3 regions of the Macrococcus psychrotolerans genome follow, and region 3 is predicted to be linked to each of the others. Evidence: a T-box and tRNA genes for the amino acid it is inferred to sense, from the RefSeq annotation. Region 3 holds a T-box; the other regions hold tRNA genes.
The links. A T-box is a leader RNA that pairs with one kind of tRNA and senses whether it is charged. The one in region 3 lies ahead of QA539_RS06815 (valine--tRNA ligase), so its partner is inferred to be a tRNA-Val.
Positions count from the first base shown of each region.

Region 1: it has a tRNA-Val gene. The T-box ahead of QA539_RS06815 (valine--tRNA ligase) is inferred to sense a tRNA for this amino acid. The anticodon was not compared.
Region 2: it has a tRNA-Val gene. The T-box ahead of QA539_RS06815 (valine--tRNA ligase) is inferred to sense a tRNA for this amino acid. The anticodon was not compared.

Region 1 covers NZ_CP124591.1:330,190-341,218, forward strand. Annotated here, with positions in the region: gene QA539_RS01735 (MFS transporter) at 1-197, shown strand, start outside; rRNA gene QA539_RS01740 (16S ribosomal RNA) at 668-2,221, shown strand; tRNA gene QA539_RS01745 (tRNA-Ile) at 2,311-2,387, shown strand; tRNA gene QA539_RS01750 (tRNA-Ala) at 2,420-2,495, shown strand; rRNA gene QA539_RS01755 (23S ribosomal RNA) at 2,633-5,560, shown strand; rRNA gene rrf (5S ribosomal RNA) at 5,772-5,886, shown strand; tRNA gene QA539_RS01765 (tRNA-Asn) at 5,899-5,973, shown strand; tRNA gene QA539_RS01770 (tRNA-Glu) at 5,978-6,052, shown strand; tRNA gene QA539_RS01775 (tRNA-Val) at 6,056-6,131, shown strand; tRNA gene QA539_RS01780 (tRNA-Tyr) at 6,160-6,243, shown strand; tRNA gene QA539_RS01785 (tRNA-Gln) at 6,249-6,323, shown strand; tRNA gene QA539_RS01790 (tRNA-Lys) at 6,330-6,402, shown strand; gene rocF (arginase) at 6,666-7,571, shown strand; gene QA539_RS01800 (response regulator transcription factor) at 7,663-8,337, shown strand; gene QA539_RS01805 (sensor histidine kinase) at 8,330-9,520, shown strand; gene QA539_RS01810 (DUF2231 domain-containing protein) at 9,590-10,045, shown strand; gene QA539_RS01815 (cation diffusion facilitator family transporter) at 10,061-11,017, shown strand; gene QA539_RS01820 (ArsR/SmtB family transcription factor) at 11,025-11,029, opposite strand, start outside.
Region 2 covers NZ_CP124591.1:1,946,941-1,957,969, reverse strand. Annotated here, with positions in the region: gene ftsH (ATP-dependent zinc metalloprotease FtsH) at 1-740, shown strand, start outside; gene hslO (Hsp33 family molecular chaperone HslO) at 803-1,678, shown strand; gene cysK (cysteine synthase A) at 1,772-2,704, shown strand; gene folP (dihydropteroate synthase) at 2,816-3,604, shown strand; gene folB (dihydroneopterin aldolase) at 3,594-3,956, shown strand; gene folK (2-amino-4-hydroxy-6-hydroxymethyldihydropteridine diphosphokinase) at 3,957-4,430, shown strand; gene dusB (tRNA dihydrouridine synthase DusB) at 4,441-5,445, shown strand; gene lysS (lysine--tRNA ligase) at 5,447-6,934, shown strand; rRNA gene rrf (5S ribosomal RNA) at 7,205-7,319, shown strand; tRNA gene QA539_RS10250 (tRNA-Val) at 7,332-7,407, shown strand; tRNA gene QA539_RS10245 (tRNA-Thr) at 7,419-7,494, shown strand; tRNA gene QA539_RS10240 (tRNA-Lys) at 7,500-7,572, shown strand; tRNA gene QA539_RS10235 (tRNA-Gly) at 7,593-7,667, shown strand; tRNA gene QA539_RS10230 (tRNA-Leu) at 7,683-7,771, shown strand; tRNA gene QA539_RS10225 (tRNA-Arg) at 7,789-7,865, shown strand; tRNA gene QA539_RS10220 (tRNA-Pro) at 7,879-7,952, shown strand; tRNA gene QA539_RS10215 (tRNA-Ala) at 7,965-8,040, shown strand; rRNA gene QA539_RS10210 (16S ribosomal RNA) at 8,170-9,723, shown strand; tRNA gene QA539_RS10205 (tRNA-Ile) at 9,820-9,896, shown strand; rRNA gene QA539_RS10200 (23S ribosomal RNA) at 10,034-11,029, shown strand, end outside.
Region 3 covers NZ_CP124591.1:1,323,316-1,334,344, forward strand. Annotated here, with positions in the region: gene QA539_RS06785 (ABC transporter ATP-binding protein) at 1-970, opposite strand, end outside; gene QA539_RS06790 (hypothetical protein) at 1,237-1,599, opposite strand; gene radC (RadC family protein) at 1,599-2,270, opposite strand; gene QA539_RS06800 (prepilin peptidase) at 2,270-3,007, opposite strand; gene QA539_RS06805 (YfcC family protein) at 3,177-4,559, opposite strand; gene QA539_RS06810 (bifunctional folylpolyglutamate synthase/dihydrofolate synthase) at 4,717-5,979, opposite strand; gene QA539_RS06815 (valine--tRNA ligase) at 5,985-8,618, opposite strand; T-box leader at 8,661-8,864, opposite strand; gene QA539_RS06820 (AbrB family transcriptional regulator) at 8,907-9,974, opposite strand; gene QA539_RS06825 (hypothetical protein) at 10,062-10,481, opposite strand; gene hemL (glutamate-1-semialdehyde 2,1-aminomutase) at 10,579-11,029, opposite strand, start outside.

The sequences.
Region 1 (11,029 bases), 990 kb from region 3:
CACATGAACTCGGCAGTATGATGAGTACTTATAGTTTACTTAAGTTTATCGGCTCAACTACTGGATCGATAGTCATGTCGTTTGTCTACTATAGCAATGTATTACACAATATTCATAACAATATGGCGGTAATGGTCATCATTGCGCTTATACTCATCATTATCTATCAGTTTTTATATAGAGAAAAGACGGCTTAGTGAAAGTGTTCTGCCGAAACGACAACCCGGATAATACAGGTAAGATTCTTATCTGTATTATCCGGGTTGTTATATATATGAAAAATATTAAATAAAGTATTGACTTTAATATAGCAACTTGTTAAGATATAAAAGTCGCAAAAACAAGCGACGCCAACGATTAAGCGTTTGAAAAACAAATTGAAAAAGTGTAAAAAAGACTATTGAAACTTTGTTCTCAAACATTTAATATTAATTGAGTAAGAACGGCGCACAAAACATTTCAAATAAGAAATCGTGAGTGTAAAACTTCTTCAAAATAAAGCTTGCAAACAAGAAAGAAACGTGTTAAACTTTTATCTTGTAGCAACAAAAATGAACATTGAAAACTGAATGACAATATGTCAACGTTAATTCCAATAATTTGAGTGATTAAGTTCACTCCCAAGAGTGATTGCCTCAAGCAATCAAAGAGCTTTATCAAGCAATCTATTATGGAGAGTTTGATCCTGGCTCAGGATGAACGCTGGCGGCGTGCCTAATACATGCAAGTCGAGCGAACAGACGAGAGTGCTTGCACTCTCTGATGTTAGCGGCGGACGGGTGAGTAACACGTGGGTAACCTACCTATAAGACTGGGATAACTTCGGGAAACCGGAGCTAATACCGGATAATATCTAGCTTCGCATGAAGCGATAGTGAAAGACGGTTTTGCTGTCACTTATAGATGGACCCGCGGTGTATTAGCTAGTTGGTGAGGTAACGGCTCACCAAGGCAACGATACATAGCCGACCTGAGAGGGTGATCGGCCACACTGGGACTGAGACACGGCCCAGACTCCTACGGGAGGCAGCAGTAGGGAATCTTCCGCAATGGACGAAAGTCTGACGGAGCAACGCCGCGTGAGTGAAGAAGGTTTTCGGATCGTAAAACTCTGTTGTAAGGGAAGAACAAGTACGTTAGTAACTGAACGTACCTTGACGGTACCTTACCAGAAAGCCACGGCTAACTACGTGCCAGCAGCCGCGGTAATACGTAGGTGGCAAGCGTTATCCGGAATTATTGGGCGTAAAGCGCGCGTAGGCGGTCTCTTAAGTCTGATGTGAAAGCCCCCGGCTCAACCGGGGAGGGTCATTGGAAACTGGGAGACTTGAGTACAGAAGAGGAGAGTGGAATTCCATGTGTAGCGGTGAAATGCGCAGAGATATGGAGGAACACCAGTGGCGAAGGCGGCTCTCTGGTCTGTAACTGACGCTGAGGTGCGAAAGCGTGGGGATCAAACAGGATTAGATACCCTGGTAGTCCACGCCGTAAACGATGAGTGCTAAGTGTTGGGGGGTTTCCGCCCCTCAGTGCTGCAGCTAACGCATTAAGCACTCCGCCTGGGGAGTACGGTCGCAAGACTGAAACTCAAAGGAATTGACGGGGACCCGCACAAGCGGTGGAGCATGTGGTTTAATTCGAAGCAACGCGAAGAACCTTACCAAATCTTGACATCCTTTGACAACTCTAGAGATAGAGCTTTCCCCTTCGGGGGACAAAGTGACAGGTGGTGCATGGTTGTCGTCAGCTCGTGTCGTGAGATGTTGGGTTAAGTCCCGCAACGAGCGCAACCCTTATCTTTAGTTGCCATCATTAAGTTGGGCACTCTAGAGAGACTGCCGGTGACAAACCGGAGGAAGGTGGGGATGACGTCAAATCATCATGCCCCTTATGATTTGGGCTACACACGTGCTACAATGGATGGTACAAAGGGCAGCAAAACCGCGAGGTCAAGCAAATCCCATAAAACCATTCTCAGTTCGGATTGTAGTCTGCAACTCGACTACATGAAGCTGGAATCGCTAGTAATCGTAGATCAGCATGCTACGGTGAATACGTTCCCGGGTCTTGTACACACCGCCCGTCACACCACGAGAGTTTGTAACACCCGAAGCCGGTGGAGTAACCTTTTAGGAGCTAGCCGTCGAAGGTGGGACAGATGATTGGGGTGAAGTCGTAACAAGGTAGCCGTATCGGAAGGTGCGGCTGGATCACCTCCTTTCTAAGGATAATTACGGAAACAGACCATCAGGTCTGTAGGAATTGACATTGACATATTGTATTCAGTTTTGAATGTTTATAGATTATAATGGGCCTATAGCTCAGCTGGTTAGAGCGCACGCCTGATAAGCGTGAGGTCGATGGTTCGAGTCCATTTAGGCCCACCATTATAAATATTCTGCAATTTAATTACCTTTATGGGGGCTTAGCTCAGCTGGGAGAGCGCCTGCTTTGCACGCAGGAGGTCAGCGGTTCGATCCCGCTAGTCTCCACCATTAAATATTGTACTTTGAAAACTAGATAAAGTAAGAAGATATAAAGATTTTACCAAGCAAAACCGAGTGAGTTCATATTTGAATTCTTGAAAAAATCGCGCGTCTGCATTTATGCAGACATCACAATATTAATAACAGATTAAGTTATTAAGGGCGCACGGTGGATGCCTTGGCACTAGAAGCCGAAGAAGGACGTTACTAACGACGATATGCTCTGGGGAGCTGTAAGTAAGCTTTGATCCAGAGATTTCCGAATGGGGAAACCCAAGCATGAGTTATGTCATGTTATCCATATGTGAATACATAGCATATGAGAAGGCACACCCGGAGAACTGAAACATCTAAGTACCCGGAGGAAGAGAAAGAAAATTCGATTCCCTTAGTAGCGGCGAGCGAAACGGGAAGAGCCCAAACCAGAGTGCTTGCACTCTGGGGTTGTAGGACACTCAATACGGAGTTACAAAGGAATAGTTTAGACGAATGACTTTGGAAAAGTCAGCCATAGAAGGTAAAGGCCCTGTAGTCGAAAAGTTATTCTCTCCTGAGTGGATCCTGAGTACGGCGGAACACGTGGAATTCCGTCGGAATCCGGGAGGACCATCTCCCAAGGCTAAATACTCTCTAGTGACCGATAGTGAACCAGTACCGTGAGGGAAAGGTGAAAAGCACCCCGGAAGGGGAGTGAAATAGAACCTGAAACCGTGTGCTTACAAGTAGTCAGAGCCCGTTAATGGGTGATGGCGTGCCTTTTGTAGAATGAACCGGCGAGTTACGATTTGATGCAAGGTTAAGCAGTATATGTGGAGCCGTAGCGAAAGCGAGTCTGAATAGGGCGAATGAGTATCAGGTCGTAGACCCGAAACCAGGTGATCTACCCATGTCCAGGTTGAAGTTCAGGTAACACTGAATGGAGGACCGAACCGACTTACGTTGAAAAGTGAGCGGATGAGGTGTGGGTAGCGGAGAAATTCCAATCGAACCTGGAGATAGTCTGGTTCTCTCCGAAATAGCTTTAGGGCTAGCCTCGCATGATGATTACTGGAGGTAGAGCACTGTTTGGACTAGGGGCCCCCCTCGGGTTACCGAATTCAGACAAACTCCGAATGCCAGATAATTTAATGCGGGAGTCAGACTGCGGGTGATAAGGTCCGTAGTCGAGAGGGAAACAGCCCAGACCACCGGCTAAGGTCCCAAAATATATGTTAAGTGGAAAAGGATGTGGCGTTGCCCAGACAACTAGGATGTTGGCTTAGAAGCAGCCATCATTTAAAGAGTGCGTAATAGCTCACTAGTCGAGTGACGCTGCGCCGAAAATGTACCGGGGCTAAACATATTACCGAAGCTGTGGATTGTCCGTAGGACAATGGTAGGAGAGCGTTCTAAGGGCGTCGAAGCATGATCGTAAGGACATGTGGAGCGCTTAGAAGTGAGAATGCCGGTGTGAGTAGCGAAAGACGGGTGAGAATCCCGTCCACCGATTGACTAAGGTTTCCAGAGGAAGGCTCGTCCGCTCTGGGTTAGTCGGGACCTAAGCCGAGGCCGAATGGCGTAGGCGATGGACAACAGGTAGATATTCCTGTACCACCTAAGATTGTTTGAACGATGGGGGGACGCAGTAGGATAGGCGAAGCGTACTGTTGGTTATGTACGTCCAAGCACTGAGATTGAGTATCAGGCAAATCCGGTACTCACCAAGATCAAGGTGTGATGGGGAGCGAAATTATAGTAGCGAAGTCGTTGATTTCACACTGCCAAGAAAAGCCTCTAGTTAGAAATTAGGTGCCCGTACCGCAAACCGACACAGGTAGTCAAGATGAGAATTCTAAGGTGAGCGAGCGAACTCTCGTTAAGGAACTCGGCAAAATGACCCCGTAACTTCGGGAGAAGGGGTGCTTTTTAGGGTGCAAGCCTTGAAGAGCCGCAGTGAATAGGCCCAAGCGACTGTTTATCAAAAACACAGGTCTCTGCAAAACCGTAAGGTGAAGTATAGGGGCTGACGCCTGCCCGGTCTTCGGAAGGTTAAAAGGAGTGGTTAGCGTATGCGAAGCTACGAATTGAAGCCCCAGTAAACGGCGGCCGTAACTATAACGGTCCTAAGGTAGCGAAATTCCTTGTCGGGTAAGTTCCGACCCGCACGAAAGGCGTAACGATTTGGGCACTGTCTCAACGAGAGACTCGGTGAAATCATAGTACCTGTGAAGATGCAGGTTACCCGCGACAGGACGGAAAGACCCCGTGGAGCTTTACTGCAGCCTGATATTGAAATTCGGCACAGCTTGTACAGGATAGGTAGGAGCCTTTGAAGCGTGAGCGTCAGCTTACGTGGAGGCGCTGGTGGGATACTACCCTGGCTGTGTTGACTTTCTAACCCGCGCCACTTATCGTGGCGGGAGACAGTGTCAGGCGGGCAGTTTGACTGGGGCGGTCGCCTCCTAAAGAGTAACGGAGGCGCTCAAAGGTTCCCTCAGAATGGTTGGAAATCATTCGCAGAGTGTAAAGGCACAAGGGAGCTTGACTGCGAGACCTACAAGTCGAGCAGGGTCGAAAGACGGACTTAGTGATCCGGTGGTTCCGCATGGAAGGGCCATCGCTCAACGGATAAAAGCTACCCCGGGGATAACAGGCTTATCTCCCCCAAGAGTTCACATCGACGGGGAGGTTTGGCACCTCGATGTCGGCTCATCGCATCCTGGGGCTGTAGTCGGTCCCAAGGGTTGGGCTGTTCGCCCATTAAAGCGGTACGCGAGCTGGGTTCAGAACGTCGTGAGACAGTTCGGTCCCTATCCGTCGTGGGCGTAGGAAATTTGAGAGGAGCTGTCCTTAGTACGAGAGGACCGGGATGGACATACCTCTGGTGTACCAGTTGTCGCGCCAGCGGCATAGCCGGGTAGCTATGTATGGACGGGATAAGTGCTGAAAGCATCTAAGCATGAAGCCCCCCTCAAGATGAGATTTCCCAACTTCGGTTATAAGATCCCTCAAAGATGATGAGGTTAATAGGTTCGAGGTGGAAGTACAGTGATGTATGGAGCTGACGAATACTAATCGATCGAAGACTTAATCAATTTTATAGATTTTTTATTCGGGATTGCCGGGTAGAATCTAATATATCTTACTTACTTTATCTAGTTTTGAAAGTATAAACTAAAGGTTGAGACGCGCGTCATGGTCCGTATCATTTTTGATAGATCGACTGAGAATCGCAAGATTCGATATGAGATCTAGAAAATGAATAGGGACAGCGAGTTGAAACTGGATATCATATTCTTTCATTTGTCTGGTGACGATGGCAGAGAGGTCACACCTGTTCCCATACCGAACACAGAAGTTAAGCTCTCTAGCGCCGATGGTAGTTGGTCTTACGATCCGCGAGAGTAGGACGTTGCCGGGCAATATTTATTTATCCACAGTAGCTCAGTGGTAGAGCTATCGGCTGTTAACCGATCGGTCGTAGGTTCGAGTCCTACCTGTGGAGCCATTTAGGCCCCTTGGTCAAGCGGTTAAGACACCGCCCTTTCACGGCGGTAACACGGGTTCGAATCCCGTAGGGGTCACCATTTGGAGGATTAGCTCAGCTGGGAGAGCATCTGCCTTACAAGCAGAGGGTCGGCGGTTCGAGCCCGTCATCCTCCACCATTTATTCTAATAATGAACTTAATATAACGGAGGGGTAGCGAAGTGGCTAAACGCGGCGGACTGTAAATCCGCTCCTTCGGGTTCGGCAGTTCGAATCTGCCCCCCTCCACCATCTATTGGGCTATAGCCAAGCGGTAAGGCAACGGACTTTGACTCCGTCACTCGTTGGTTCGAATCCAGCTAGCCCAGCCATTTTTAGAGCCATTAGCTCAGTTGGTAGAGCATTTGACTTTTAATCAAAGGGTCAGAGGTTCGAATCCTCTATGGCTCATCTGAAAGCATCCTGTATAGGATGCTTTTTTTGTTGTGTTTTTTATTTTTAATCAACTTTCTATTAATAGATTATTAATATTATACATAAATATCCATTTTATTCATTTATACATAAAAATATTGAATATTCACTTTATAAACAGTAAAATATATTAGAGATAGATTTCTAAATAATCTGAAATTATTTTCACTACTTTTGTGAGTTTTAATTTCGTTGATTTAGATATATTGATATATGAATTTTTTAAAGGGGAATGAATGATGAATAAGACAATTGAAATTATTGGTGCGCCAAGTGCGTTCGGGCAACGTAAGTTAGGGGTAAATATGGGACCGGATGCAATGCGTTATGCTGGTTTAGTAGAGCGCATAGAAGCAATTGGACATAAGGTAGTAGACAGTGGGAATATTGAATCACCTGTAATTGATATGAAAGTGTACAAAAGCGAACAGGACGGTGGTTTAAGAAATTTACCAGAAGTTACTACTTTTTGTGAGACTTTATGTGAAGCTGTTGATACATCAGTGCAAAATGGACATTATCCATTAGTTATTGGTGGCGATCATTCTATTGCGATGGGTACGATATCAGGGATTGCAAAGCATTATGATAATCTAGGAGTAATCTGGTATGATGCCCATGGTGATCTGAATGTCGCGGATTCATCACCTTCTGGTAATATTCACGGAATGCCGTTACGTGCATTAATTGGCGACGGCCATGAAGATTTAGTGAATATCGGTGGTTATGACAAGAAAGTTAAAGTTGAAAATATTGTCCTTATTGGTATGCGTGATCTTGATGAGGGAGAAAAGGCGTATATTAAAGAGGTAGGTATAAAAACCTATACGATGGCAGATATCGATCAGCTCGGTATGAAGACAGTGATCGAACAGACATTAGAGCACTTATCAAATTGTGATGGTATCCATTTATCACTTGATGTAGATGCACTGGATCCAAATGAAACACCAGGGACAGGTACTACAGTTCCAGGTGGTATTACGTATCGCGAAAGTCATCTTGCAATGGAAATGCTAAATGACAGTGACAGAGTGACTTCGTTTGAAATCGTAGAAGTGAATCCATTGATAGATATTAATAATCAAACAGCAGAACAAGCGGTAGGGCTAACGGGTTCATTTTTTGGAGAGAAGTTGCTTTAATATAATGAGAGATTGGGACAATTGTTTCAATCTCATTTTTTATTTGTTCAATTCGTGTACAATATAAGTAATAAACTATTGGAGAGAAAAGATGCGATTATTATTAGTCGAAGATGATTTAAAGCTTGGAAAATTTACAAAGCTGATGCTGCAATCACAAGGGTATGTCGTTACGTGGGTCAAGAGTGGTAGTGAAGCAATGGATTATATTGTACTTGAAACTTTTGAAGTAATAATCCTCGATTGGATGCTGCCTGATATTTCTGGTGTCGATGTTATAAAACGATGTCGATTGGCAGACGTAAATATACCTATAATTATGATGACAGCACGTGGCACAATAGATGATAAAGTTGAGGGATTTAATGCTGGTGCTGATGACTATATCGTAAAACCTTTTGAATTTGATGAGCTTCATATGCGCATATTAGCATTAGGTAGACGTAGTTTCGGTCGTATGACCAATGAACTTAAATATGAAATGTTTGAAATTGATTATCACGAGCATAATATCAAATTCAATGATATTGTTTTGGAACTCACGCGTAAAGAGTATTTATTAATGAAAGTATTGATTGAACATAAAGGTGGTATAGTTTCTAAAGATATGATTATGGAGCACGTTTATACAATTGATGAAATTGTCTCTGATAATGCCATAGAATCACTCATAAGAAGAATTAGAGCAAAGATTGGAAATGATATATCACCTTTTATGATTAAAGTAGTTCGTAATATGGGATATAGGTTAATTAAGCATGCGTAATCAAATAAGAAGATTATTATTGTTATTTGCACTTTTATTATTTTTGCTTCTCATTTCATTTTCTTTTATTATATATTTTTCTACTAAAAATTCGGTAGATTATCAGCAGCAATTATTATCTGAATCTGTCATCAATCAGGAAGTTCAAGAACATATTATAAACAATAATGGTAATATTAAGATTAAGCAATCTGATCATACTGAACACAAAAATATACCTACGCTTTATTTTATTACAGATGGAACTCGTATTATTAAGCAATCTGAATATGGTCATCGATTGATTCGTTATATTCAATCTCATACGCATCATAAAGAATATGTTCATCATTATATTGCATATGAAAATAGACATTATCATGTTTCAAGTAGACGTGTCAGTGCTGATAATACATATTATATTTACACTATAATAGATAGTACAGAATCTTACCATGCACTCAATAAACTTAAACATATGCTCATTGGTGTCACCTTTATATATTTATTCTTAATTATTATTCTTGCATATTTGTTATCAATATTTTCTGTAAAACCATATAAGAAAGCAATAGAGTCGCAAAGAGTATTTGTACAGAATGCTTCACATGAATTAAAGACACCTATTTCAGTTGTTAAAGCAGGATTGTCAGTTTTAACGGTGTATGAGAAAGATAATTTAACCTCAATAGGAAAAGAAACCATTACCGATTTAAATGATGAAATTGAGCATATGAAAGACTTGGTTAATCAACTCTTATTACTAGAAATAGTCCAAGGTTATGAGATGACTCGTATCAACTTAAAACCGCTTTGTATTGAAGTTACACAAAGATATCAGAAGTTATTAAATAATAAAATCCAATTAAAACTCACAGATACTTATATCTCTGGCAATAAAGATGCAATTGTACAGGCATTAAATATATTATTTGATAATGCTATAAAATATAACGATTATAATGTTGGAATACAGATAAAGCTCAATCAAGGTAAACTGATATTTAAAGATAATGGTGCTGGCATCACTGATAATGAACTGAAAAATATCTTTGAAAGGTTTTATCGTGGTAAAGAAGTGGGTAGTATAGAAGGAACAGGTATTGGTCTTGCATTGTTTAAAGAAATTATGAATGCACACGATGCAGATGTAGAAGTATTTAATAAGAAGGGCCTACAATTTAATATTTTATTCAAAAAGTAATGTAATGTCAGTTTCATCTCAGTTTCATTGTTTATATTAAGTTTATCAAAAGAACAGGAGATGATTAAAATGCCATTACATCCACTTATCGTACATTTTCCAATTGCATTATTAATTATGGGTACAATCATAGAAATATTAGCATTAAAATATAAAGAAAAATTAAGTCTAACCGGAACAATTTTATTAACAACAGGTTTGATAACAGGAATTATTTCTTATTTAACCGGAGATTCTGCTGAACATTTTGCGGAAATGCATTTTGGGGAAGTAGAATATCTTATCCACCAGCATGAAGAGATGGCACAGCTTTCACTTATTACATTCGGCATTGCCACTGTATTCAAATGGATTACAATGTTTACATCGAAATTCAATAAAGCGTTAATCTCCCTTGTGATTTTATTTTCAATTGGAGGTAGTGTCGCTTTAGGTATTACTGGACACTTAGGTGGAAAGATCGTTTATGAAAACGATAAAGTGAAACAAGCACAAGTTCAAATACAAGACACAGATAAAGATTAAGAAAGAGGTAACGTAATGAGAAGAACAAATTCACCGGAGTATTTCCATCACGTAGAGCATTTAAAGAAACAGAATCAATCGAGAAGAACCTTATGGGCGTCATTGCTGATTACGTTATTCTTCACGGTTGTAGAGGTCGTAGGGGGAATCCTGTCAAATTCACTTGCATTGCTTTCTGATTCAATGCATATGTTAAGTGATGTTCTTGCGCTTGGGTTATCGATGATTGCGATATATTTTGCGAGTAAGAAACCAACTTCAAATCACACATTCGGCTTTTTAAGGCTGGAAATATTAGCTGCATTTCTAAATGGTCTTGCTTTAGTGGTCATTTCAATCGGCATCTGTTATGAAGGTATTATGCGTATGATTCATCCGCAAGCGGTAGATGTCAAGCTTATGCTTATCATCTCTACAATCGGTTTAATTGTCAATATCATCCTTACATTTATCTTGATGCGCTCACTTAAAGGTGAAGATAATATTAATGTGCAAAGTGCATTATGGCATTTTATTGGCGATCTACTGAATTCGGTAGGTGTGATTGTAGCTGTTGCAGTTATTTACTTTACAGGCTGGGTTTTGATAGACCCAATTTTAAGTATACTGATTTCGATCATCATCTTCCGTGGTGGATATAAGATTGTACGTAATGCATGGGTCATCTTAATGGAGCGTGTACCAGAAGGGTATGATTCCGATGCGATTATTGCAGATATTAAAGCTTTTGACGGTGTACTGGATGTGCACGAATTCCATCTATGGGCTATTACGACAGAACATTACTCGATTACAGCACACATTGTTGTAGATAATTTAGACGGTGTACGAAACTATGAACTGATCAATGCAATCAGTAACATGCTTAAAGACAAATACAAGCTTGGGCATAGTACATTACAAGTTGAACATTTACAGAAGAATCATCTCGATGAGCCTTACTTTGATAATATTAAAAAGGAGATAGAATAAGCGTTGCTTATT
Region 2 (11,029 bases), 620 kb from region 3:
CAGAGATGGTTCACAAAGTAACAATCGTTCCACGTGGAAATGCCGGTGGATATGCAATGATGTTACCGAAGCAAGATCGTTATTTCATGACGAAGCCTGAGTTGTTAGACAAGATTGTTGGTTTACTTGGTGGACGAGTAGCAGAAGAAATTACATTCGGTGAAGTATCTACAGGTGCACACAATGACTTCCAGCGTGCGACAGGAATTGCTCGTAAAATGGTAACTGAATATGGTATGAGCGATAAGCTTGGACCATTACAATTCGGCCAATCACAAGGTGAAGTATTCCTTGGACGTGATATGGGTCACGAAGCTAATTATTCAGATCAGATTGCTTATGAGATTGACCTTGAAGTACAACGTATCATCAAAGAAAGTTACGAACGTTGTAAACAGATTTTACTTGAAAATCAAGACAAACTTAATTTAATTGCTAAGACGTTATTAACAGAAGAAACACTAGTTGCCAACCAAATCAATAGCTTATTTGAAAACGGGACACTACCAGAAGTAAGCTACGATGATTCTCATTTATATCATATTAAAGAAAAAGATGAGAAAGTAATGGACAATACTTCAGATAATAGCCGTGTTACGATTAAGGATGAAGATGAAGAAGAAACAGGCTCATCTTATGAAGAAGTGAAAGAGCAGTTAAAAAATCCAGATGTACCTGTTGAAGAAAATGAACAAGAACCAGAACCTAAAGTAGATAGATTAGATAAAGACAAATTTTAACAAACCAATCCCTTTTCTTCTTTACTATGAGATGAAAAGGGATTTTTTAAAGGAGAGTCAAGATGACACAAGATTATTTAGTAAGAGCCTTAGCATTTAATGATGAAGTACGTGCCTTTAGTGTACGTACTACAAATACAGTTGAAACTGCAAGACAAAAGCATGACACATGGCGTGTAGGAACAGCGGCGTTAGGTAGAACGATTACTGCTGGAGCGATGATGGGTGCAATGTTAAAAAATGAAGAAAAATTGACGATAACGATTAATGGTGGCGGACCATTAGGACAAATCGTTGTTGATGCGAATGGTAAAGGTGAAGTAAGAGGTTACGTAGAAAATCCACATATAGAAGTTGAATCTATTCGTCCAGGTAAGATGAATGTTGGTGCCGCAGTGGGAGCAAATGGGTTTTTACGAGTGGTTAAAGATATAGGGATGAGAGACTACTTTACAGGATCTACTGAATTGCATAATGGTGAAATTGCTGAAGATTTTACCTACTATTTTGCGACAAGTGAACAAGTACCAAGTGCTGTAGGTCTCGGTGTATTATGTACACCTGAAGAAGTTACTGAAGCAGCAGGTGGTTTTATCATTCAGCTGATGCCTGGTGCGAGCGAAGAAACAATCTCTTTATTAGAAGAGCGTCTTGCGAACTTAACTCCAATCTCAACTTTGATTGATCGTGGTTTGTCTCCTGAACAAGTGCTTGAAGAAGTGCTTGGAGAAGACAATATTCGTATACTCGATCAGATGCCTATAGAATTTAAATGTAATTGTGGTAGAGAGAAGTTTCTTGCTGCTATTAAAGGCTTAGGAGAGGCGGAAATTGTAAGCATGATTGAAGAAGATCATGGTGCAGAAGTAGAGTGTCATTTCTGTAGAGAACAATATCATTATTCTGAAGAAGATCTTAGAGCATTGATTACAGATTAATATAAGCTTGAATATTTTTATCTTGTGTGTGAATTTGATATAATAAATCCGATAAGTGTAATAAGAATAAAATTACAATTTGGAGGAATTATCATGACACAAAGAGTTGAACGCATCACAGACTTAATCGGGAATACACCTTTAGTTAAGTTGAATAATATTGTTCCAGCTGGAGCAGCAAATATTTATGTAAAGTTAGAGTATCAAAATCCAGGAAGCTCAGTGAAAGATAGAATCGCACTTGCGATGATTGAAGCAGCCGAAAAAGAAGGTATTATTAAACCTGGTGATACAATTGTCGAACCGACGTCAGGAAATACTGGAATTGGTCTTGCAATGGTGGCAGCAGCAAAAGGTTATAAAGCGACTTTAGTTATGCCGGATACGATGAGTCAAGAGCGTCGTACATTGTTACGTGCATATGGTGCTGAGCTCGTACTTACTCCTGGCGCTGAAGGAATGAAGGGCGCAATTCAAAAAGCGAATGAACTTAAAGAACAAAATGGTTACTTTATGCCGCAACAATTTGAAAACATGTCCAACCCTAAAGTGCACGAACTGACGACAGGACCTGAGATTATTGAAGCGATGGAAGGGTTATCGATTGATGCCTTTATTTCAGGTGTTGGTACGGGCGGAACACTAACAGGTGCTGGACGCGTATTAAAAAAACATAATCCAGATGTTGAGATTGTCGCGGTAGAACCTGCTGATTCTCCAGTATTAGGTGGCGGACAACCTGGACCGCATAAAATACAAGGTATCGGCGCAGGCTTTGTACCTCAAACTTTAGATACAGAGGTTTATACAAGCATTCAGCAAGTAACGAATGATGAAGCGATGGAAATGAGTCGAAAAATAGCCAAAGAAGAAGGTATTCTTGTAGGAATTTCATCAGGTGCTGCGGTCAAAGCTGCAATTGATAAAGCGGTCGAACTTGGTGAAGATAAAAATGTTATTGCAATCATCCCAAGTAACGGGGAGCGTTATTTATCAACAGTATTATTTGCTAACTTAGCGGATTAATAACCTTATTGAATCCCACTTAAATCGATTGATTTTTGTGGGATTTTGTTATTTTTTTATACCTTGTCTATTTTTGATATAATATTTACAAACTAAGATGAGGTGAGATAAGTGAAACGAACACAAGTAATGGGAATCCTGAATGTAACGCCTGATTCATTTTCGGATGGTGGAAAATATAATACTTTACAAACCGCGGTAAGTCATGCGCGAGAGATGATTGAAGAAGGTGCGGATATTATCGATATCGGTGGCTATTCAACGCGACCTGGATATACAGAGATTTCTATCGAAGAAGAATTAAATCGCGTTATTCCGGTGATAGAAGCGCTGAAAGATGAAAAGGTACTGCTTTCAGTAGATACTTTTCGTAGTGAAGTAGCGCGTGAAGCTCTGAAGGCAGGATGCAGTATTATTAATGACCAATGGGCTGGAAAGTTTGATCAGTCGATGTTCGATGTTGTAGCACAGTACGATGCAGACATTGTATTGATGCACAATGCAGAGACGGAAGTCGTTGGTGATGTGATGGAACATATGATCACAGATTTATGTACACAAGCAAGAGCAGCAGAACAAGCTGGCATTGAAAGAGATAAAATTTGGCTTGATCCAGGTATTGGGTTTGCAAAGAACCGTAATCAAGAAGTTGAGGTTATGAGAAGGCTTGAAGAACTTACGCAAATAGGATATAAAGTATTGTTAGCTACTAGTCGTAAACGTATGGTGAAAGAATTACTGAACGACAACTCAGTACCTGCCGATCGTGATGAAGGGACACTTGCAACAACGGCAATTGGTGTGAATGCAGGTGTAGATGCGGTGCGCGTTCATAATGTTTTGATGAATAGTAGATTTTTACGTGTAATGGATCAACTAAAAGGAGATTGTGATGGATAGAATATTTATAGATGGAATGCAATTCTATGCGTATCATGGTGTGTTTGAAGCGGAAAATGAAATAGGTCAGATCTTTATCGTAGACGTTTCTCTTGATGTAGATTTGAAGCATGCAGGGGAAACAGATGATCTGGAACATACTGTAAACTACGGTGCAGTATATGAAGATGTGAAGCGCGAGATGCAAATTCAGTCTAAACTACTTGAGCATGTAGCAGAACGTATTGCAAAAACACTCTTCAATCACTATAATCAGATAATGGCGTTAAAAGTAAAGATTACAAAACAAAATCCACCAATACCTGGTGTGTATGATGGTGTGGGTGTAGAAATTGTTAGGGAGCGTCAATAAATGAAAGTTTATATTAGCTTTGGTAGCAATATAGGTGATAGAGAATATCAAATAAACGAAGCATTGCGAAAGCTTGAGCAAATTCAAGATACAAAGCTTTTAGCAGTATCATCTTTGTATGAAACTGTCCCTGTTGGTGGGGTTGAGCAGGACGACTTTTTAAATGGTGCAGCGGTTGTTGAAACGAGTTTAACACCGATTTCATTTTTAAATGAAATTCAGCGTATTGAACTTGAATTAGGTCGCGAACGTAAAATTCATTGGGGTCCGAGAACGATAGATTTAGACGTATTGTTAATAGATGAGATTGTTATTGAACATGATAGGTTGAAAGTACCACATCCTTTTATGCATGAGCGAAGCTTCGTACTCATCCCGTTAGCTGAAATTGCATCTGAAGCAGTACATCCTGTCTTAAATAAGAAAATTAGAGAACTTGTAACTATGGACCCGGAAGTAAGACAATATAAGTGAGGGTAATGATATGTGGAAAATTGGAGATATTGAAATTAATAACAAAGTAGTGCTTGCGCCTATGGCTGGTGTATGTAATGCGGCATTTAGATTGACGGTTAAAGAATTTGGTGCAGGATTAGTATGCGCTGAAATGGTAAGTGATAAAGCAATTTTGTTTAACAATGAAAAAACGATGAAGATGCTGTATATTGATGAAAATGAACGCCCATTGTCACTTCAAATCTTTGGTGGAGAAAAAGAGACGCTTGTTGAAGCAGCGAAATATGTTGACCAAAATACAACTGCAGATATTATCGATATAAATATGGGTTGCCCGGTTTCTAAAATTATTAAGTGTGAAGCGGGTGCCAGATGGTTATTGGACCCACCGAAAATTTATGAAATGGTTTCTGCTGTAGTCGAAGCAGTAAATAAGCCGGTAACTGTAAAGATGCGCATTGGATGGGATGATGAACATATTTACGCTGTGGAGAATGCAAAGATGATTGAAAAAGCAGGAGCATCAGCAATCGCAGTACACGGTAGAACACGCGTGCAAATGTATGAAGGTCATGCAGACTGGGACGTCATTCGCCAAGTAAAAGAAGCGGTAAATATCCCGGTTATTGGTAATGGTGATGTTACAAGTCCGGAACTTGCTAAGAAGATGCTGGATGAGACAGGCGTGGATGCAGTGATGATTGGACGTGAAGCACTGGGTAATCCATGGATGATTTATAGAACAGTACATTATTTAGAAACTGGAGAACTCATGCCAGAACCACCGATTTCAGAGAAGATGGATGTTGCAGTATTGCATTTAGACCGTCTGATCAATTTAAAAGGTGAAAAGGTAGCGGTAATGGAAATGCGTAAACATGCATCATGGTATTTAAAAGGTATTAGAGGTAACGGTAAAGCAAGAAAATTAATCAATCAGGCTGAGACACGCGATGAATTAGTTGATATACTTAGAACATTCGAACAAGAAGTAGAAGCATCAGAATCTAAAATTTTAGAAGGAGTAGAATAATATGACTGAAGAATTAAATGACCAAATGCTGGTTCGCCGTCAAAAAATGCAAGATTTATTGGATTTAGGAATCGATCCATTCGGACAGAAATTTGAAAGAACGGCAACATCTAAAAGCTTAAAAGAAGATTGGGATGCTTTTTCTAAAGAAGAATTACATGATAAAGAAGCGGAGTCTCACGTCTCGATTGCAGGACGTATTATGACGAAGCGTGGTAAAGGTAAGGCAGGATTTGCCCATGTCAAAGATTTAGAAGGACAAATTCAGATTTACGTTCGCAAAGACGCAGTGGGTGATGAACAGTTCGATTTATGGAACAGTGCTGACTTAGGAGATATTGTAGGTGTTGAAGGTGTAATGTTTAAGACGAATACTGGAGAACTTTCAGTTAAGGCAACATCATTTACGATGCTTGCGAAAGCTTTACGCCCATTACCTGACAAATTCCACGGCTTACAAGACGTAGAACAACGTTACCGTCAACGTTATCTTGATTTAATTACAAGCGATGAATCAACACAGACGTTCATTACACGTAGTAAAATTATTCAGGAGATGCGTAGCTACTTAAATGCAAAAGGCTTCTTAGAAGTAGAAACGCCAATGATGCATACAATTGCCGGAGGTGCCGCAGCACGTCCGTTCGTTACACATCATAATGCGTTAGACATGGAATTATACATGCGTATTGCGATTGAATTACACTTAAAACGATTAATCGTTGGTGGATTAGAGAAAGTTTATGAAATTGGACGCGTGTTCCGTAACGAAGGAATTTCAACACGTCACAATCCTGAATTTACAATGATCGAATTATATGAAGCTTATGCTGACTATAACGATATTATGGATTTAACTGAAGAGATGGTAGCTTATATTGCGGAGAAAGTAACTGGATCTACAACAGTAACGTATGATGGTGAAGAGATTCACCTTGCACCAAAATGGCGTAGATGGCATATGGTTGATGCTGTAAAAGAATTTACAGGTGTTGATTTCTATAATGTAAATACAGACGAAGAAGCACATGCGCTTGCAAAAGAACATGGTGTAGAAGTAAAGCCGAATATGAAATACGGTCACGTATTAAATGAATTCTTCGAACAAAAAGTAGAAGAAAATTTAGTGCAGCCAACATTTATATATGGCCATCCTGTTGAAGTATCACCACTTGCAAAACAAAATCCCGAAGATAAACGTTTCACAGATCGTTTTGAATTGTTTATTGTACGTCGTGAACACGCGAATGCATTTACTGAGTTAAATGACCCGATTGACCAAAAACAACGTTTCTTAGCGCAAATGGAAGAGAAAGCCCAAGGCAATGACGAAGCGCACGAAATGGATGAAGATTACATCGAAGCATTAGAATATGGTATGCCACCAACAGGAGGACTCGGTATCGGTATTGACCGTTTAGTAATGTTGCTTACAGATAGTGCATCAATCCGAGATGTATTATTATTCCCATACATGAGACATAAATAATGAATTTAAGCGCTAAATCCCTTTAAACAAGGGTTTTTAGCGTTTTTTTATTGCGAGATTATTTATCAGAAAAATAAAACTTTAAGAATGAGAAAAAAAGTATTGAAAAAGTGTTGACTTTAACATGAGTATTTTGTAAGATATAAAAGTCGCTTGAAACGAGTGGCATTAAAGAAAATGAATCAATTGTAAAGTTCATGAACGCAGTGTAAAATTTACTATTGAAAATATCTTCGAAGCTGTTATACTTATATAAGTATTGAAAATTTGTCTGGTGACGATGGCAGAGAGGTCACACCTGTTCCCATACCGAACACAGAAGTTAAGCTCTCTAGCGCCGATGGTAGTTGGTCTTACGATCCGCGAGAGTAGGACGTTGCCGGGCAATATATACCCAGGAGGATTAGCTCAGCTGGGAGAGCATCTGCCTTACAAGCAGAGGGTCGGCGGTTCGAGCCCGTCATCCTCCACCATTTAATATTACGCCGGAATAGCTCAACTGGTAGAGCAACTGACTTGTAATCAGTAGGTTGAGGGTTCAAGTCCTTTTTCCGGCACCATTTTTGAGCCATTAGCTCAGTTGGTAGAGCATTTGACTTTTAATCAAAGGGTCAGAGGTTCGAATCCTCTATGGCTCATAATTATTTTTAATAAGTGCGCGAAAGTAGTTCAGTGGTAGAATACAACCTTGCCAAGGTTGGGGTCGCGGGTTCGAATCCCGTCTTTCGCTCCATTGGAGAAATTAAATGCCGGGGTGGCGGAACTGGCAGACGCACAGGACTTAAAATCCTGCGGTAAGTGATTACCGTACCGGTTCGATTCCGGTCCTCGGCACCATTTAATTTTTATAATATGCGCCCGTAGCTCAATTGGATAGAGCGTTTGACTACGGATCAAAAGGTTAGGGGTTCGACTCCTCTCGGGCGCGCCATTATTATTAGCTACGGGAAGTAGCTCAGCTTGGTAGAGCACTTGGTTTGGGACCAAGGGGTCGCAGGTTCGAATCCTGTCTTCCCGACTTACTTAATATGGGGGCTTAGCTCAGCTGGGAGAGCGCCTGCTTTGCACGCAGGAGGTCAGCGGTTCGATCCCGCTAGTCTCCACCATTATTATTTAAAAATGAACATTGAAAACTGAATGACAATATGTCAACGTTAATTCCAATAATTTGAGTGATTAAGTTCACTCCCAAGAGTGATTGCCTCAAGCAATCAAAGAGCTTTATCAAGCAATCTATTATGGAGAGTTTGATCCTGGCTCAGGATGAACGCTGGCGGCGTGCCTAATACATGCAAGTCGAGCGAACGGACGAGAGTGCTTGCACTCTCTGATGTTAGCGGCGGACGGGTGAGTAACACGTGGGTAACCTACCTATAAGACTGGGATAACTTCGGGAAACCGGAGCTAATACCGGATAATATCTAGCTTCGCATGAAGCGATAGTGAAAGACGGTTCTGCTGTCACTTATAGATGGACCCGCGGTGTATTAGCTAGTTGGTGAGGTAACGGCTCACCAAGGCAACGATACATAGCCGACCTGAGAGGGTGATCGGCCACACTGGGACTGAGACACGGCCCAGACTCCTACGGGAGGCAGCAGTAGGGAATCTTCCGCAATGGACGAAAGTCTGACGGAGCAACGCCGCGTGAGTGAAGAAGGTTTTCGGATCGTAAAACTCTGTTGTAAGGGAAGAACAAGTACGTTAGTAACTGAACGTACCTTGACGGTACCTTACCAGAAAGCCACGGCTAACTACGTGCCCGCAGCCGCGGTAATACGTAGGTGGCAAGCGTTATCCGGAATTATTGGGCGTAAAGCGCGCGTAGGCGGTCTCTTAAGTCTGATGTGAAAGCCCCCGGCTCAACCGGGGAGGGTCATTGGAAACTGGGAGACTTGAGTGCAGAAGAGGAGAGTGGAATTCCATGTGTAGCGGTGAAATGCGCAGAGATATGGAGGAACACCAGTGGCGAAGGCGGCTCTCTGGTCTGTAACTGACGCTGAGGTGCGAAAGCGTGGGGATCAAACAGGATTAGATACCCTGGTAGTCCACGCCGTAAACGATGAGTGCTAAGTGTTGGGGGGTTTCCGCCCCTCAGTGCTGCAGCTAACGCATTAAGCACTCCGCCTGGGGAGTACGGTCGCAAGACTGAAACTCAAAGGAATTGACGGGGACCCGCACAAGCGGTGGAGCATGTGGTTTAATTCGAAGCAACGCGAAGAACCTTACCAAATCTTGACATCCTTTGACAACTCTAGAGATAGAGCTTTCCCCTTCGGGGGACAAAGTGACAGGTGGTGCATGGTTGTCGTCAGCTCGTGTCGTGAGATGTTGGGTTAAGTCCCGCAACGAGCGCAACCCTTATCTTTAGTTGCCATCATTAGGTTGGGCACTCTAGAGAGACTGCCGGTGACAAACCGGAGGAAGGTGGGGATGACGTCAAATCATCATGCCCCTTATGATTTGGGCTACACACGTGCTACAATGGATGGTACAAAGGGCAGCAAAACCGCGAGGTCAAGCAAATCCCATAAAACCATTCTCAGTTCGGATTGTAGTCTGCAACTCGACTACATGAAGTTGGAATCGCTAGTAATCGTAGATCAGCATGCTACGGTGAATACGTTCCCGGGTCTTGTACACACCGCCCGTCACACCACGAGAGTTTGTAACACCCGAAGCCGGTGGAGTAACCTTTTAGGAGCTAGCCGTCGAAGGTGGGACAGATGATTGGGGTGAAGTCGTAACAAGGTAGCCGTATCGGAAGGTGCGGCTGGATCACCTCCTTTCTAAGGATAATTACGGAAACAGACCATCAGGTCTGTAGGAATTGACATTGACATATTGTATTCAGTTTTGAATGTTTATACATTCAAATTAATAATGGGCCTATAGCTCAGCTGGTTAGAGCGCACGCCTGATAAGCGTGAGGTCGATGGTTCGAGTCCATTTAGGCCCACCATTAAATATTGTACTTTGAAAACTAGATAAAGTAAGAAGATATAAAGATTTTACCAAGCAAAACCGAGTGAGTTCATATTTGAATTCTTGAAAAAATCGCGCGTCTGCATTTATGCAGACATCACAATATTAATAACAGATTAAGTTATTAAGGGCGCACGGTGGATGCCTTGGCACTAGAAGCCGAAGAAGGACGTTACTAACGACGATATGCTCTGGGGAGCTGTAAGTAAGCTTTGATCCAGAGATTTCCGAATGGGGAAACCCAGCATGAGTTATGTCATGTTATCCATATGTGAATACATAGCATATGAGAAGGCACACCCGGAGAACTGAAACATCTAAGTACCCGGAGGAAGAGAAAGAAAATTCGATTCCCTTAGTAGCGGCGAGCGAAACGGGAAGAGCCCAAACCAGAGTGCTTGCACTCTGGGGTTGTAGGACACTCAACACGGAGTTACAAAGGAATAGTTTAGACGAATGACTTTGGAAAAGTCAGCCATAGAAGGTAAAGGCCCTGTAGTCGAAAAGTTATTCTCTCCTGAGTGGATCCTGAGTACGGCGGAACACGTGGAATTCCGTCGGAATCCGGGAGGACCATCTCCCAAGGCTAAATACTCTCTAGTGACCGATAGTGAACCAGTACCGTGAGGGAAAGGTGAAAAGCACCCCGGAAGGGGAGTGAAATAGAACCTGAAACCGTGTGCTTACAAGTAGTCAGAGCCCGTTAATGGGTGATGGCGTGCCTTTTGTAGAATGAACCGGCGAGTTACGATTTGATGCAAGGTTAAGCAGTATATGTGGAGCCGTAGCGAAAGCGAGTCTGAATAGGGCGAATGAGTATCAGGTCGTAGACCCGAAACCAGGTGATCTACCCATGTCCAGGTTGAAGTTCAGGTAACACTGAATGGAGGACCGAACCGACTTACGTTGAAAAGTGAGCGGATGAGGTGTGGGTAGCGGAGAAATTCCAATCGAACCTGGAGATAGCTGGTTCTCTCCGAAATAGCTTTAGGGCTAGCCTCGCATGATGATTACTGGAGGTAGAGCACTGTTTGGACTAGGGGCCCCCCTCGGGTTACCGAATTCAGACAAACTCCGAATGCCAGATAATTTAATGCGGGAGTCAGACTG
Region 3 (11,029 bases):
CCAGTAAGGCATCCTGAGCATCTAACGTTTCCATTACACGATCCAATGATGCATTGCCACGCTGCATAATATTAAAGAGCATGCCGATTGCAAACATTGGCCATACAAGCATATTCAAATAGACGTTAAATGATATTAATGCACCGACCGTAATTTCACCTTGATTGACCAGAAAGCTTCCATACCCTAGCGCAATCATAAAACTTAAAGCCGTAATAATAATAGTTAGAGGCTTGAATAACGCATCAAGTTTCTCTACGTGGATAAATTTATTTACTACATCTGTGGTCATATGACGGAAACGTTCGTTTAAATTTTCTTCCTGAGCAAACGCTTTCGATACCCTAACTCCTTCTATAGACTCAAGTACACTGTCATTCATTTCACCGAATGCATCTTGACTCACTGTATAGCGTTCATGAATCATCTTACCGAGTTTCTGCTCGATTATCGCTAAAAATGGAAGCGGTAATAATGCAGCTAACGTTAATTTCCAGGATACAAGGACTGCCATTGTTGCAATAATTGTAATCATGTAAGTCGTACTATCGACTAATGTCAATATTCCGAAACCAACAGTCATACGAATTGCACTTAAGTCATTTGTCGCTTTGGCCATCAAGTCTCCTGTTCTGTTTTTCTCATAGAATCCCGGACTCATCGTCAGAAACTTTGCCATCAACTTTCTGCGCATCATACTCTCAAGCAGTTGAGATCCATTAAAGAGTAGATAACGCCATAAGAAATTGATGATATAACTAAGGATAATCGTAATTAGGAAGACAAGCATTATCCAGTTAAACTTTGATGCGTTCAACGTCTTCAAGTTAACTGCATCTATCGTCTGACCAATTAACCATGGTGGAATGACTTCAATTACATTTGCTATTAACAAAACGATGATCGCAATAATATAACGTTTCTTCTCCTGTTTAAAAAACCAGCTTAACTTACTTAAAACATCAAACATATTCCATCTCCTTTCTCTTTAAACACAAAAAAGCACACACTCCCATAAAATGAAAGCATGTGCGCTTTTATATCTAGAGAGATCTCCCTGCAATCACATAAATTTATGCACTGCACGAGGAAAATATTGAATTTCTTGTCGTATCAATACAAAATGTATTAATTTGTTCATCTTATTTTCCTCCTTTCTCTATAAGTTATCTCCATCATAATTTAATCTTCTGAAAATTTCAATAGTTTATATGAATAAATTTCGAAAATCGAAGATTAATAATCTGCTAAATACAGTATTTGATATTTTTCTTTATCTATTGATATTAAGCGTTTTAAGTCTTTATGAAGCTGAGAGATGTGGCCGAAATATATCGCTTCGTATTCATATGAACCAAAGAACGGCCCTGTATAATACGGGAGTCTCATAGGTGCATCATCAGGACGAGACTGTATAGCTTTTACTGCGCTCAATAAATAAAGAAGGTCCTGAGAGGTCACTTCACATTGCCCAGGATTATCCAGCTGATATTTCTTATCAAAATATCCGTGCAATGCATTGAACTTTCTATAGTATGCAAGTTCTATACGTTCACGTGTTGCTTTATCTTCAACATAGAAATACATATCAAGTCCCATTAAAGTATCCCCTTTTCTTTTATACTGACATAATAACCATCTCCTATAATAATATGATCCAGTACGTCTATCCCGAAGATCTCTCCACATTTAATCAGACGTTTTGTAGCTTCTATATCCTCATAGCTCGGTTCTGGATCTCCAGAAGGATGGTTATGCACAACGATGATTGCTGCTGCACTTCTTTTAACCGCCTCTTTAAATACTTCTCTCGGATGTACGATAGATGCATTCAGTGAACCGATGAATATCGTTGATTCATGCATCACGATATTCTTTGTATTCAGTGATAATACGATAAAATGCTCCTGTGTCATATAACGCAGACGTTCCATCAATAAATTTGCTGCACATGCAGGTGATTTCACTTTGATTCTTGCTTCTTTCGTATGCGTATGCATTCTTATGGCAAGTTCAATAATGGCAAGAATCATCGCTGCTTTCTTCTCGCCTATGCCTTTAATTGTGATCAGCTCCTGAAACGTCGTATATCTTAAATCTCCAATATGACCTATATGTTCCAGCAAACGCTGTGCCACCGTATAAACACTTTCATCTCGAACACCGCTACCAATAATAAGAGATAGTAGTTCTTGATTTGTTAACTGTGCAGCACCATAAGTCAGAAGACGTTCTCTCGGTTTATCAGATTCCAGTGCAACCGTCTGCATTAAATAAACCCTCCAAAATAAATATATTTAATATCCTGGTACAAATACATCACCACAAAGAAACTTGCAGCAATAAATGGGACAAGCGGAATCTTCTTTAAATTTCTTTTATAGGATAAAAATATCATGCTGGCAAAACCTCCAATTAGATATGTCATAAAGAACATTGCAATGTAATAAGGGATTGGCAGAAAAATAAGTAAAATTACGAAAAGTTTGATATCTCCATATCCGATACTTTTCGTTAAGAAGAAGAAAATATGCAGAAGAAGAATAATCAGTAATTTGATTATAATATGTTCAAATCTTATCTCGGAAATTGTTTCGCTATGAAAGATAAATAGATACGTATAACCTGTCATTAAGCAAAAAAAGAATAACGTAAGTAATTGATTAGGAATAGTATATGTTTCAATATCAATGATCGAAAGTGGGATTAAAAAAATTGTGATTGTAAGCGCAATATTATTATGAATTATACTATTTAAGGAAAATATATATACAAAAGCAGCACCCATTAATAATTCACCCCATAACAATTCAGTCGGTATATGTATGCTGCAATATTTACATCGTCCCTTTAGCATGAAATATGAAATGACTGGAATCAAATCTTTAGCTGATAGTTTATGATGACACTTAAGACACCTAGAACGACGAAATAAACCGTTCTGGTCATTGACGCAACTTATAAACGAACTAAAGCACGCACCGAGCAAAAAAATGATGACTGTCATAATTCACCTCACTTTCGCTTATAATATATAACAAAAAGTAAATCCTGTAAAAAGTGCATTTTTTAAAAATAACCGTGATTTTGATACATCTATTAAAAAATTTCTAGACTAAAATTAAAAAACTGCATATAATTTATGCAGTTTTTTAATTTTAGTAATATTTTATTTTTTAAAGATACATATAAAGTATCAGTCCTCCAAGACATATCAAAATCCATATTGCAGAAATTCTCCAGACAAATTTCAGCCACTTATTATATGGAATACCAGCGACTGCTAATAAGCCCATAAGACTGGCACTTGTCGGAATGATATTGTTGCTGATTGCATCCCCATATTGGAATGCCATAACGGCAACCTGTCGATTAATCCCCAGAAGGTCACTGATAGGCACCATAATCGGCATTGTAGTCATCGCCTGGCCTGAACCAGAAGGGATAAAGAAGTTCAATATAAGCTGTGTCAGGAACATTGCGACTACTGAAAAGGCAGCGGGTAGATGGTCTATAAAATCTGTCATATGAAAAACAATTGTATCAATAATCTTACCAGAAGTGAGTACGACAACAATAGCCTTAGCAAAACCGACAATCATCGCACCAAACAGAATATCCTTCATACCTTCAAGCAATGCATCGAATGTCCCGTTAACCCCGAGTCCTCCAATGATTCCGACAACAATACCCATAATTAGAAAGTTTGCACTCATCTGTGTTAAAAACCAGCCAAACTTGAATATACCATAAACATTGATAATTATCGTTGCAGCTAGAATCACTAAGATAACAGCATGACGCTTTTTAAAAGAATCAAATTTAGTATCGAGCACATCATCACTCATTGTTCTTCTCTCTTCTACGTTCACATCATATAATAAACTTTTTTCGGGATGCGCCTTAACTTTCTTAGCATAATGCATTACATAAAGAATGCCAGTAAATAAGACAAGTAGATAGATCAAAGTACGATAGCCCCAACCAGAAAATAACGGTACTTCCGCTATACTTTGTGCGATTCCGACCGTGAATGGATTAATCATGCCACCTAAGAATCCAATCCCTGCACCTAGAGCGATCATTGCAGCTCCAACCATGGCATCATATCCTAGTGCTGTCGCTAATGCAATTCCAATGGGTACAAATATAATTGTCTCTTCACTAAGACCAATTGAAAACCCAAGAATACTAAACATAGTCATCGTAATCGGAATCAGCCATCTTCCATGACGACCGACACGTTCCATTAATGCGTTAACGCCAGTAGTAATGGCATCGGTGCGATGGATAATACCGAAAGCTCCACCGACGATAAATATATAGAAGATAATCTCTCCACCTTCTATTAGACCGTTCGGAATAGACCTAAATATCTCAATTGGTGCAACTGGTGATTGCGTTACATGATGATAGGAACCATTGATAACTTCTGTTCGGTCTTCTACTTTCTGACGTTCAAATTCTCCAGCAGGTACGATATATGTCATGAAAGCTGCGAGACAGACAATTATAAGCAGTAGTAAATATGTATGCGGCATCTTTAATTTAAAATTCATACAATTCCCCCTTTTTGTTAGCATTCCCTAATTTATAAAGTACATTCAAAAATTTCAGATTTTAAATGCATTTATTCTTCAGAATACAAAAAACTTTCGGCAATGTACGAATCTCTTAATTCCTACATTTTCCGAAAGTTTATTTTTTTAACAAAATTTATTGTCTTAATTTATCTTTTACGGCACTAATAAAATACAGGCTTCCTGTTACAAGCAGTACATCACCTTCATAGTTTCTGATAAAATCTGCGTAATCTTTTACCTTAATTCGTTTATCATGTTCGACATGTTCATATAAAGTGTCGAGCGGCAGCGCTTTAGGAAAATCAAATGTTGTCACATAGAAATGCTCGCTTATTTCTTCAAGCGACTTTAACATGCGACCGATTGGTTTTCCATCGATTGCGGAGAACAACACATCAATCTTATGACCTGCATAATGAGATTTCATCGTATCGACTAATACTTCAATTGATTCAAGATTATGTGCGCCATCCAATATAATTGTCGGATGCTCCTGAATTTTCTCTATACGACCAGTCCACGTTGTATCTTCAATGGCTTGAATCATTTTATTAAAGTCCAGAAGAAGCATACCTCTATCGTACATCTCAAGCAATGTAGCAATCGCGAGCGCTGCATTTTCCTGCTGATGCGCGCCGATCATCTTCAGTTCAATCGCCTCAAGTTCGTAAGATTTATATCGGAATGTAAATTCATTTCCATTTTGAATGAGTTGAATGTCACAACCAAGCTTAATCCCTTTGATATGCTTTTCAGCGACGACACCATCGATATATTCCTGTGCATCTTCATTCTTTGCCGCATAGACTAACGGTACGCCAACTTTAATGACACCCGCTTTTTCTTTAGCGATATCTAAATAAGTATCTCCGATGATATTTGTATGATCTAACCCAATCGATGTTAATATCGACATGACCGGTGTAAATACATTTGTAGAGTCATTCTTTGCTCCCAGTCCTGCTTCAACAATTACAAAGTCTACAGGATGAACTTCACCAAAATAGACAAACATCATCATCGTAATAATCTCGAATTCTGTTGCAGTACCAAGATCTGTTTCTACTTCCAGCTGTTCGCTTACTGGCTTCACAATGTCAACGAGTTGCACGATTTCCTCATCAGATATCGGCTGACCGTTTAAACTGATACGCTCGTTAAACGTTTCAATATATGGACTTGTAAATGTACCGACTTCATAATGGTTAGCTATAAGTGCATCTTTAAGATAGCTTACAGTCGACCCTTTTCCATTCGTACCTACAACATGAATACCTTTTATCTTGTGCTGAGGATTATCGAGTTTGTCGAGCATCCATTCCATTCGTTTTACACCAGGTTTAATACCGAATTTATAGCGTTCATGTATCCAATATAAACTCTCTAAATAATTCATAGTCATTACTTCCTATTCAATTGGTTTAGACGTTCCTGAACACTATTATATTTCTCTGTATATAGTGCCTGCTTTTCTTTTTCTTCATTGATAATTTTCTCTGGCGCTTTAGCGACAAACTTTTCATTACTTAGCTTCTTATCGACACGTTCTAGTTCTTTCTGCCATTTTTCAAGTTCTTTTTCAAGACGTGCAATTTCTTTTTCCATATCAATCAGACCTTCTAATGGCAGAATGACAGAACCTCCTGTCACCGCAGTTGTGATTACTTCTTCTGGAATTTCTACATCCGTTGAAATCGTTAATGTAGATGGATTACAGAATCGCTCAATAAATGGACGTTCTGTTTCTAGACGATTTGAATTGGCTTCAGAATTTGTCTTAATCATCATCGGAATTTGTTTACTCATCGGCGTATTCACTTCGCTACGCGTATTACGCACAGCACGAATAATTTCCATCAACTGCTCCATATCACGTTTAGATTGTTCATTTGATAGTTCAGGTTTCACCACTGGCCAGCTTGCAGTAACAATTGAATCACCTGTTACCGGTAAGTTCTGCCAGATATGTTCAGTTACAAACGGCATAAACGGATGTAACATACGCATGATTGAATCTAACGTATATGCTAATACTGATCGCGTCATTTGTTTTTGTACTTCATCCTCACCGTTCATCGGAATCTTACTCATTTCGATGTACCAGTCACAGAATTCATCCCAGATAAAGTTATACAGTACACGACCTACTTCACCGAATTCATACTTCTCAGCAAGACGCGTAACGTCTGCAATAGTTTCATTTAAGCGTGTTAAAATCCACTCATCAGCTAGTGATTTCTTACCAGATAGGTCAATATGTTCAGCTTTAAAATCATCACCAATGTTCATTAAGCTAAAGCGTGAAGCATTCCAGATTTTGTTGATGAAGTTCCATGCCGCTTCAACCTTTTCAGTTGAGTAACGTAAATCTTGTCCTGGTGAAGAACCTGTCGCTAAGAAATAACGTAAGCTATCTGCACCGTACTGATCGATAACATCCATTGGATCAACGCCATTACCTAGAGACTTACTCATTTTGCGACCATCTTCTGCACGTACTAATCCATGGATTAACACATCATCAAATGGACGTTTTCCTGTGAATTCTAATCCTTGGAAGATCATACGTGCTACCCAGAAGAATATAATATCATATCCCGTTACGAGGACATTCGTCGGATAAAACGTTTTATAGTCAATCGTCTCAGTATCTGGCCAGCCAAGTGTTGAAAATGGCCAAAGCGCACTTGAGAACCATGTATCTAGTACGTCTTCATCCTGGGTCCAGTTCTCTATGTCTGCAGGCGCTTCTTTACCTACGTAAAGTTCACCTGTTTCTTTATGATACCATGCTGGAATTTGATGTCCCCACCATAACTGACGAGAAATACACCAATCATGAATGCCTTCCATCCAGCGGTTAAATGTGCCTTCGAAACGATTCGGAACGAATTCAATGCGTCCCTCTGTTTTCTGGTTGTTTAATGCCTGCTCAGCAAGCGGTGCCATCTTAACAAACCATTGCGTTGAAAGATAAGGCTCTACAACTGCGCCACTACGTTCAGAATGGCCGACTTGATGCATATGACGTTCCACTTTCACAAGTTCTCCGCTTTCCTTCAAGTCAGCGATAAGCTGTTTGCGGCATTCGAAACGGTCCAATCCTTCATATTTACCACCTAACTTATTAATCGAGCCATCAGTATTCATCACATTGATGCGCTCTAAATTATGGCGGTTCCCGATCTCAAAGTCATTTGGATCATGTGCAGGGGTAACTTTCATTGCTCCAGTACCAAAGTCCATCTCAACATACTCATCTGCAAGTACAGGAATTTCTCGATTCATAATCGGTAAGATTACATTTTTACCGATCATTTCTTTATAACGTTCATCTTCTGGATGTACCACAACCGCAGTATCACCTAACATCGTCTCAGGACGTGTCGTCGCAATTTCGATAAATCCTGAACCATCAGCTAAAGGATAGTTAATATGATAGAACGCACCTTCAACTTCTTCATGAATAACTTCAATATCACTTAATGCTGTACGTGCTGCAGGGTCCCAGTTAATGATACGTTCCCCACGATAGATTAAACCTTTTTCGTACATCTTAACGAACACTTCTTTAACCGCTTCACTTAATCCTTCGTCTAATGTAAAGCGCTCACGTGAATAGTCTAGTCCAAGACCGAGCTTTGCCCACTGTTGACGAATAAATCCTGCATATTCTTCCTTCCATTCCATCGTATGCTCTAAAAATTTAGTACGTCCGATGTCGTGACGACTGACACCCTCTTCACGTAATTTTGCTTCTACCTTCGCTTGCGTCGCAATACCGGCATGGTCCATTCCAGGTAAATATAACGTATTATAACCTTGCATACGTTTCATACGTGTAATGATATCCTGTAATGTTGTATCCCACGCGTGTCCGATATGTAGTTTTCCTGTTACGTTTGGTGGTGGAATCACAATTGTATACGGTTTTTTGTCGCTTTTACTTTCTGCTTTAAATAATTCTTTCTCAACCCACTCTTTATATCTACCTGTTTCAACTGTATTTGGATTATATTTCGTTTCCATTATTATACCTCCACTCAATAATTTCAAATAAAAAAATCCATCCTATAACTATAGGACGGATTTACCGCGGTACCACCTAAATTCAGTATTGCTACTGCACTCAAAAGATTAACGCTCTTACACGTATTAACCTACTTTATTCAGCAAATAAACGCTCCAGGCTACCTTCACAAAATTGCATTATGCATTCTCACCAACCATGCACTCTCTATAAATACGCATCCGCTACTCTTCCTAATATAATATGAACTTAAAATAATTGTATTAGATTCATGATATATTGTCAATTTATATTCAAATATGACGTGCTCTATATTTAAGGTAGATGGATAGTAATGGTGTTACCACCAGCAAAATAATAAAAATCCTAAAAATATGATAACTTGAAATCATCGCTACGTTCGCTCCTGTTTCCAGTCCGACAATAATAATCTGAGCCATACCGCCTGGCGCTGCACTTAAAAAAAGATCATTAAAACTCTCATGCATAAAAAGATTCATTAAATACACAATTATAAATGTCCCTATAATCAATAGTAAATTCTGAATCAGCACGCCAATAAATAGCTGTCGATTAATTTGATAAGAAAGGTCATAGAGCTGTAATCCAATACGAATGCCAAAAAACATTTGAGCCAGAATAATTAGCGGTGTAGGAATCATGAAATTTATTCCGGTCGTTAAATTCCAGATCATCAGGACAGTTATCGGACCCATCATATCCGGTACAGGAAAATGTATGCGTCTATAAAGATAACCTGCAATTACCATCGCACCTATTAACAACAACATGGTTTGCAGATTTATAGCCTCCATCATGGAAGGCGTCTGGGATATTGTCGCATGATGCCCGCCTTCTGGAAGCAAAGAAGAAATGAAAGGTACAATCAACACAACAATCAGTATTCGCGAAGTCTGTGCTAATGTGACGACCAATAGATTGGCATGTTTATTCTCTTCTGCCATCACGATCATTTGATTAAGTGCACCTGGTATCGACGCTAAAATTGCTGTTTCGAGAGAACAGTTTAAAAAATGCTTTAACACAAAAGATATCATTATAGCTAACAAAATAACGAAGATACTTATTAATATGATGTACATTAATTCATCGTGAATATCAGCTACAATTTCTTTCGTAAAAGATGCTCCAATCTGAGCTCCTAGAATATATAGTCCGATTTCGCTTAACCACTTCGGCCATTGATATTCTCTTGAAGTAAACTTTCTCAGTAGCACTGTGGCAATAATCGGACCGAATAACCATGGTAAAATAAGATGAACAGTACTTAGGATCAGCCCCATGAGTAAGCTCACGATAAAAATAATGATGTAATTCAAAGGATCACCTGCCTTCTTCATACAAATCATACCATATTTAGGTATAATAATTATACTAACACGCTCAAAAAAGTCTAAGACATATGTCTTAGACTTTAAGCAACATTTTTAAGCTACTAAATCAAAGTTGACGATTGATGCTAAATCAAATGATTTTACTTGTGCATCAGACGTTTTTTCTTCTGTAGCTTTTTCTGTTGTAGGAGCTTCAGTTGTTGCTTTTTCTTCTGTCTTTACATCTTCTTCAGCATCTTTATTATCATTACAGAACTTAAATAATAAAGGTATTAAAATCAGAAGAAGTAATAAAGGTAAAATCCATTTCAACGGATTACTTTTCTTCTCATGGTCTACATTATCTCGGTCTCCAATCACTTTATCGTGATGTTCACCTTCACGAACTTTTTGACCGTTTTTGTATGTATCTCCATCTGCTTGATGGGTTACATTTTCATGTCTATTCTTAGATGAATCATAGATGACTTCATTTTCTTTGTCGTTGCTGTTGCTGTTTTTGTTGTTTGTCATAATAACGACCTCCAGATTAGATTATGCAGCTTATTTCATCTACATATCAATCTATATCCTATTAATCACAACTCGAAACATTATTTTAATTTTTATTTTATAAAATGACAGTTAAAGATTTATCAAAAGCATTGATTGTTCTCTGAATATCTTCTTCAGTATGTTCAGTCGACAGGAACATCCCTTCGAATTGTGAAGGAGGTAGGAACACACCATTATTGGCCATCTCTTTGTACATAGCTGCAAATAGTTTTAAGTCAGACTTAGAAGCAATTTCAAAATTTGTCACTTTTTCTTCATTTAAGAAAAATCCTATCATACTACCAGCACGATTAATCGTGATCGGTACGTTATGTTTTGCAAATACATCCGTTAAGCCTGCTTCTAACATATCCCCTAAATGGTTAAAGTATTCATAACTTTCAGGTGTTAGTTGACTTAATGTATAGTAACCACCAGTCATCGCAAGCGGATTTCCACTTAATGTTCCTGCCTGATATACCGGACCACTTGGCGCAATACGTTCCATAATGTCTTTGCGCCCACCA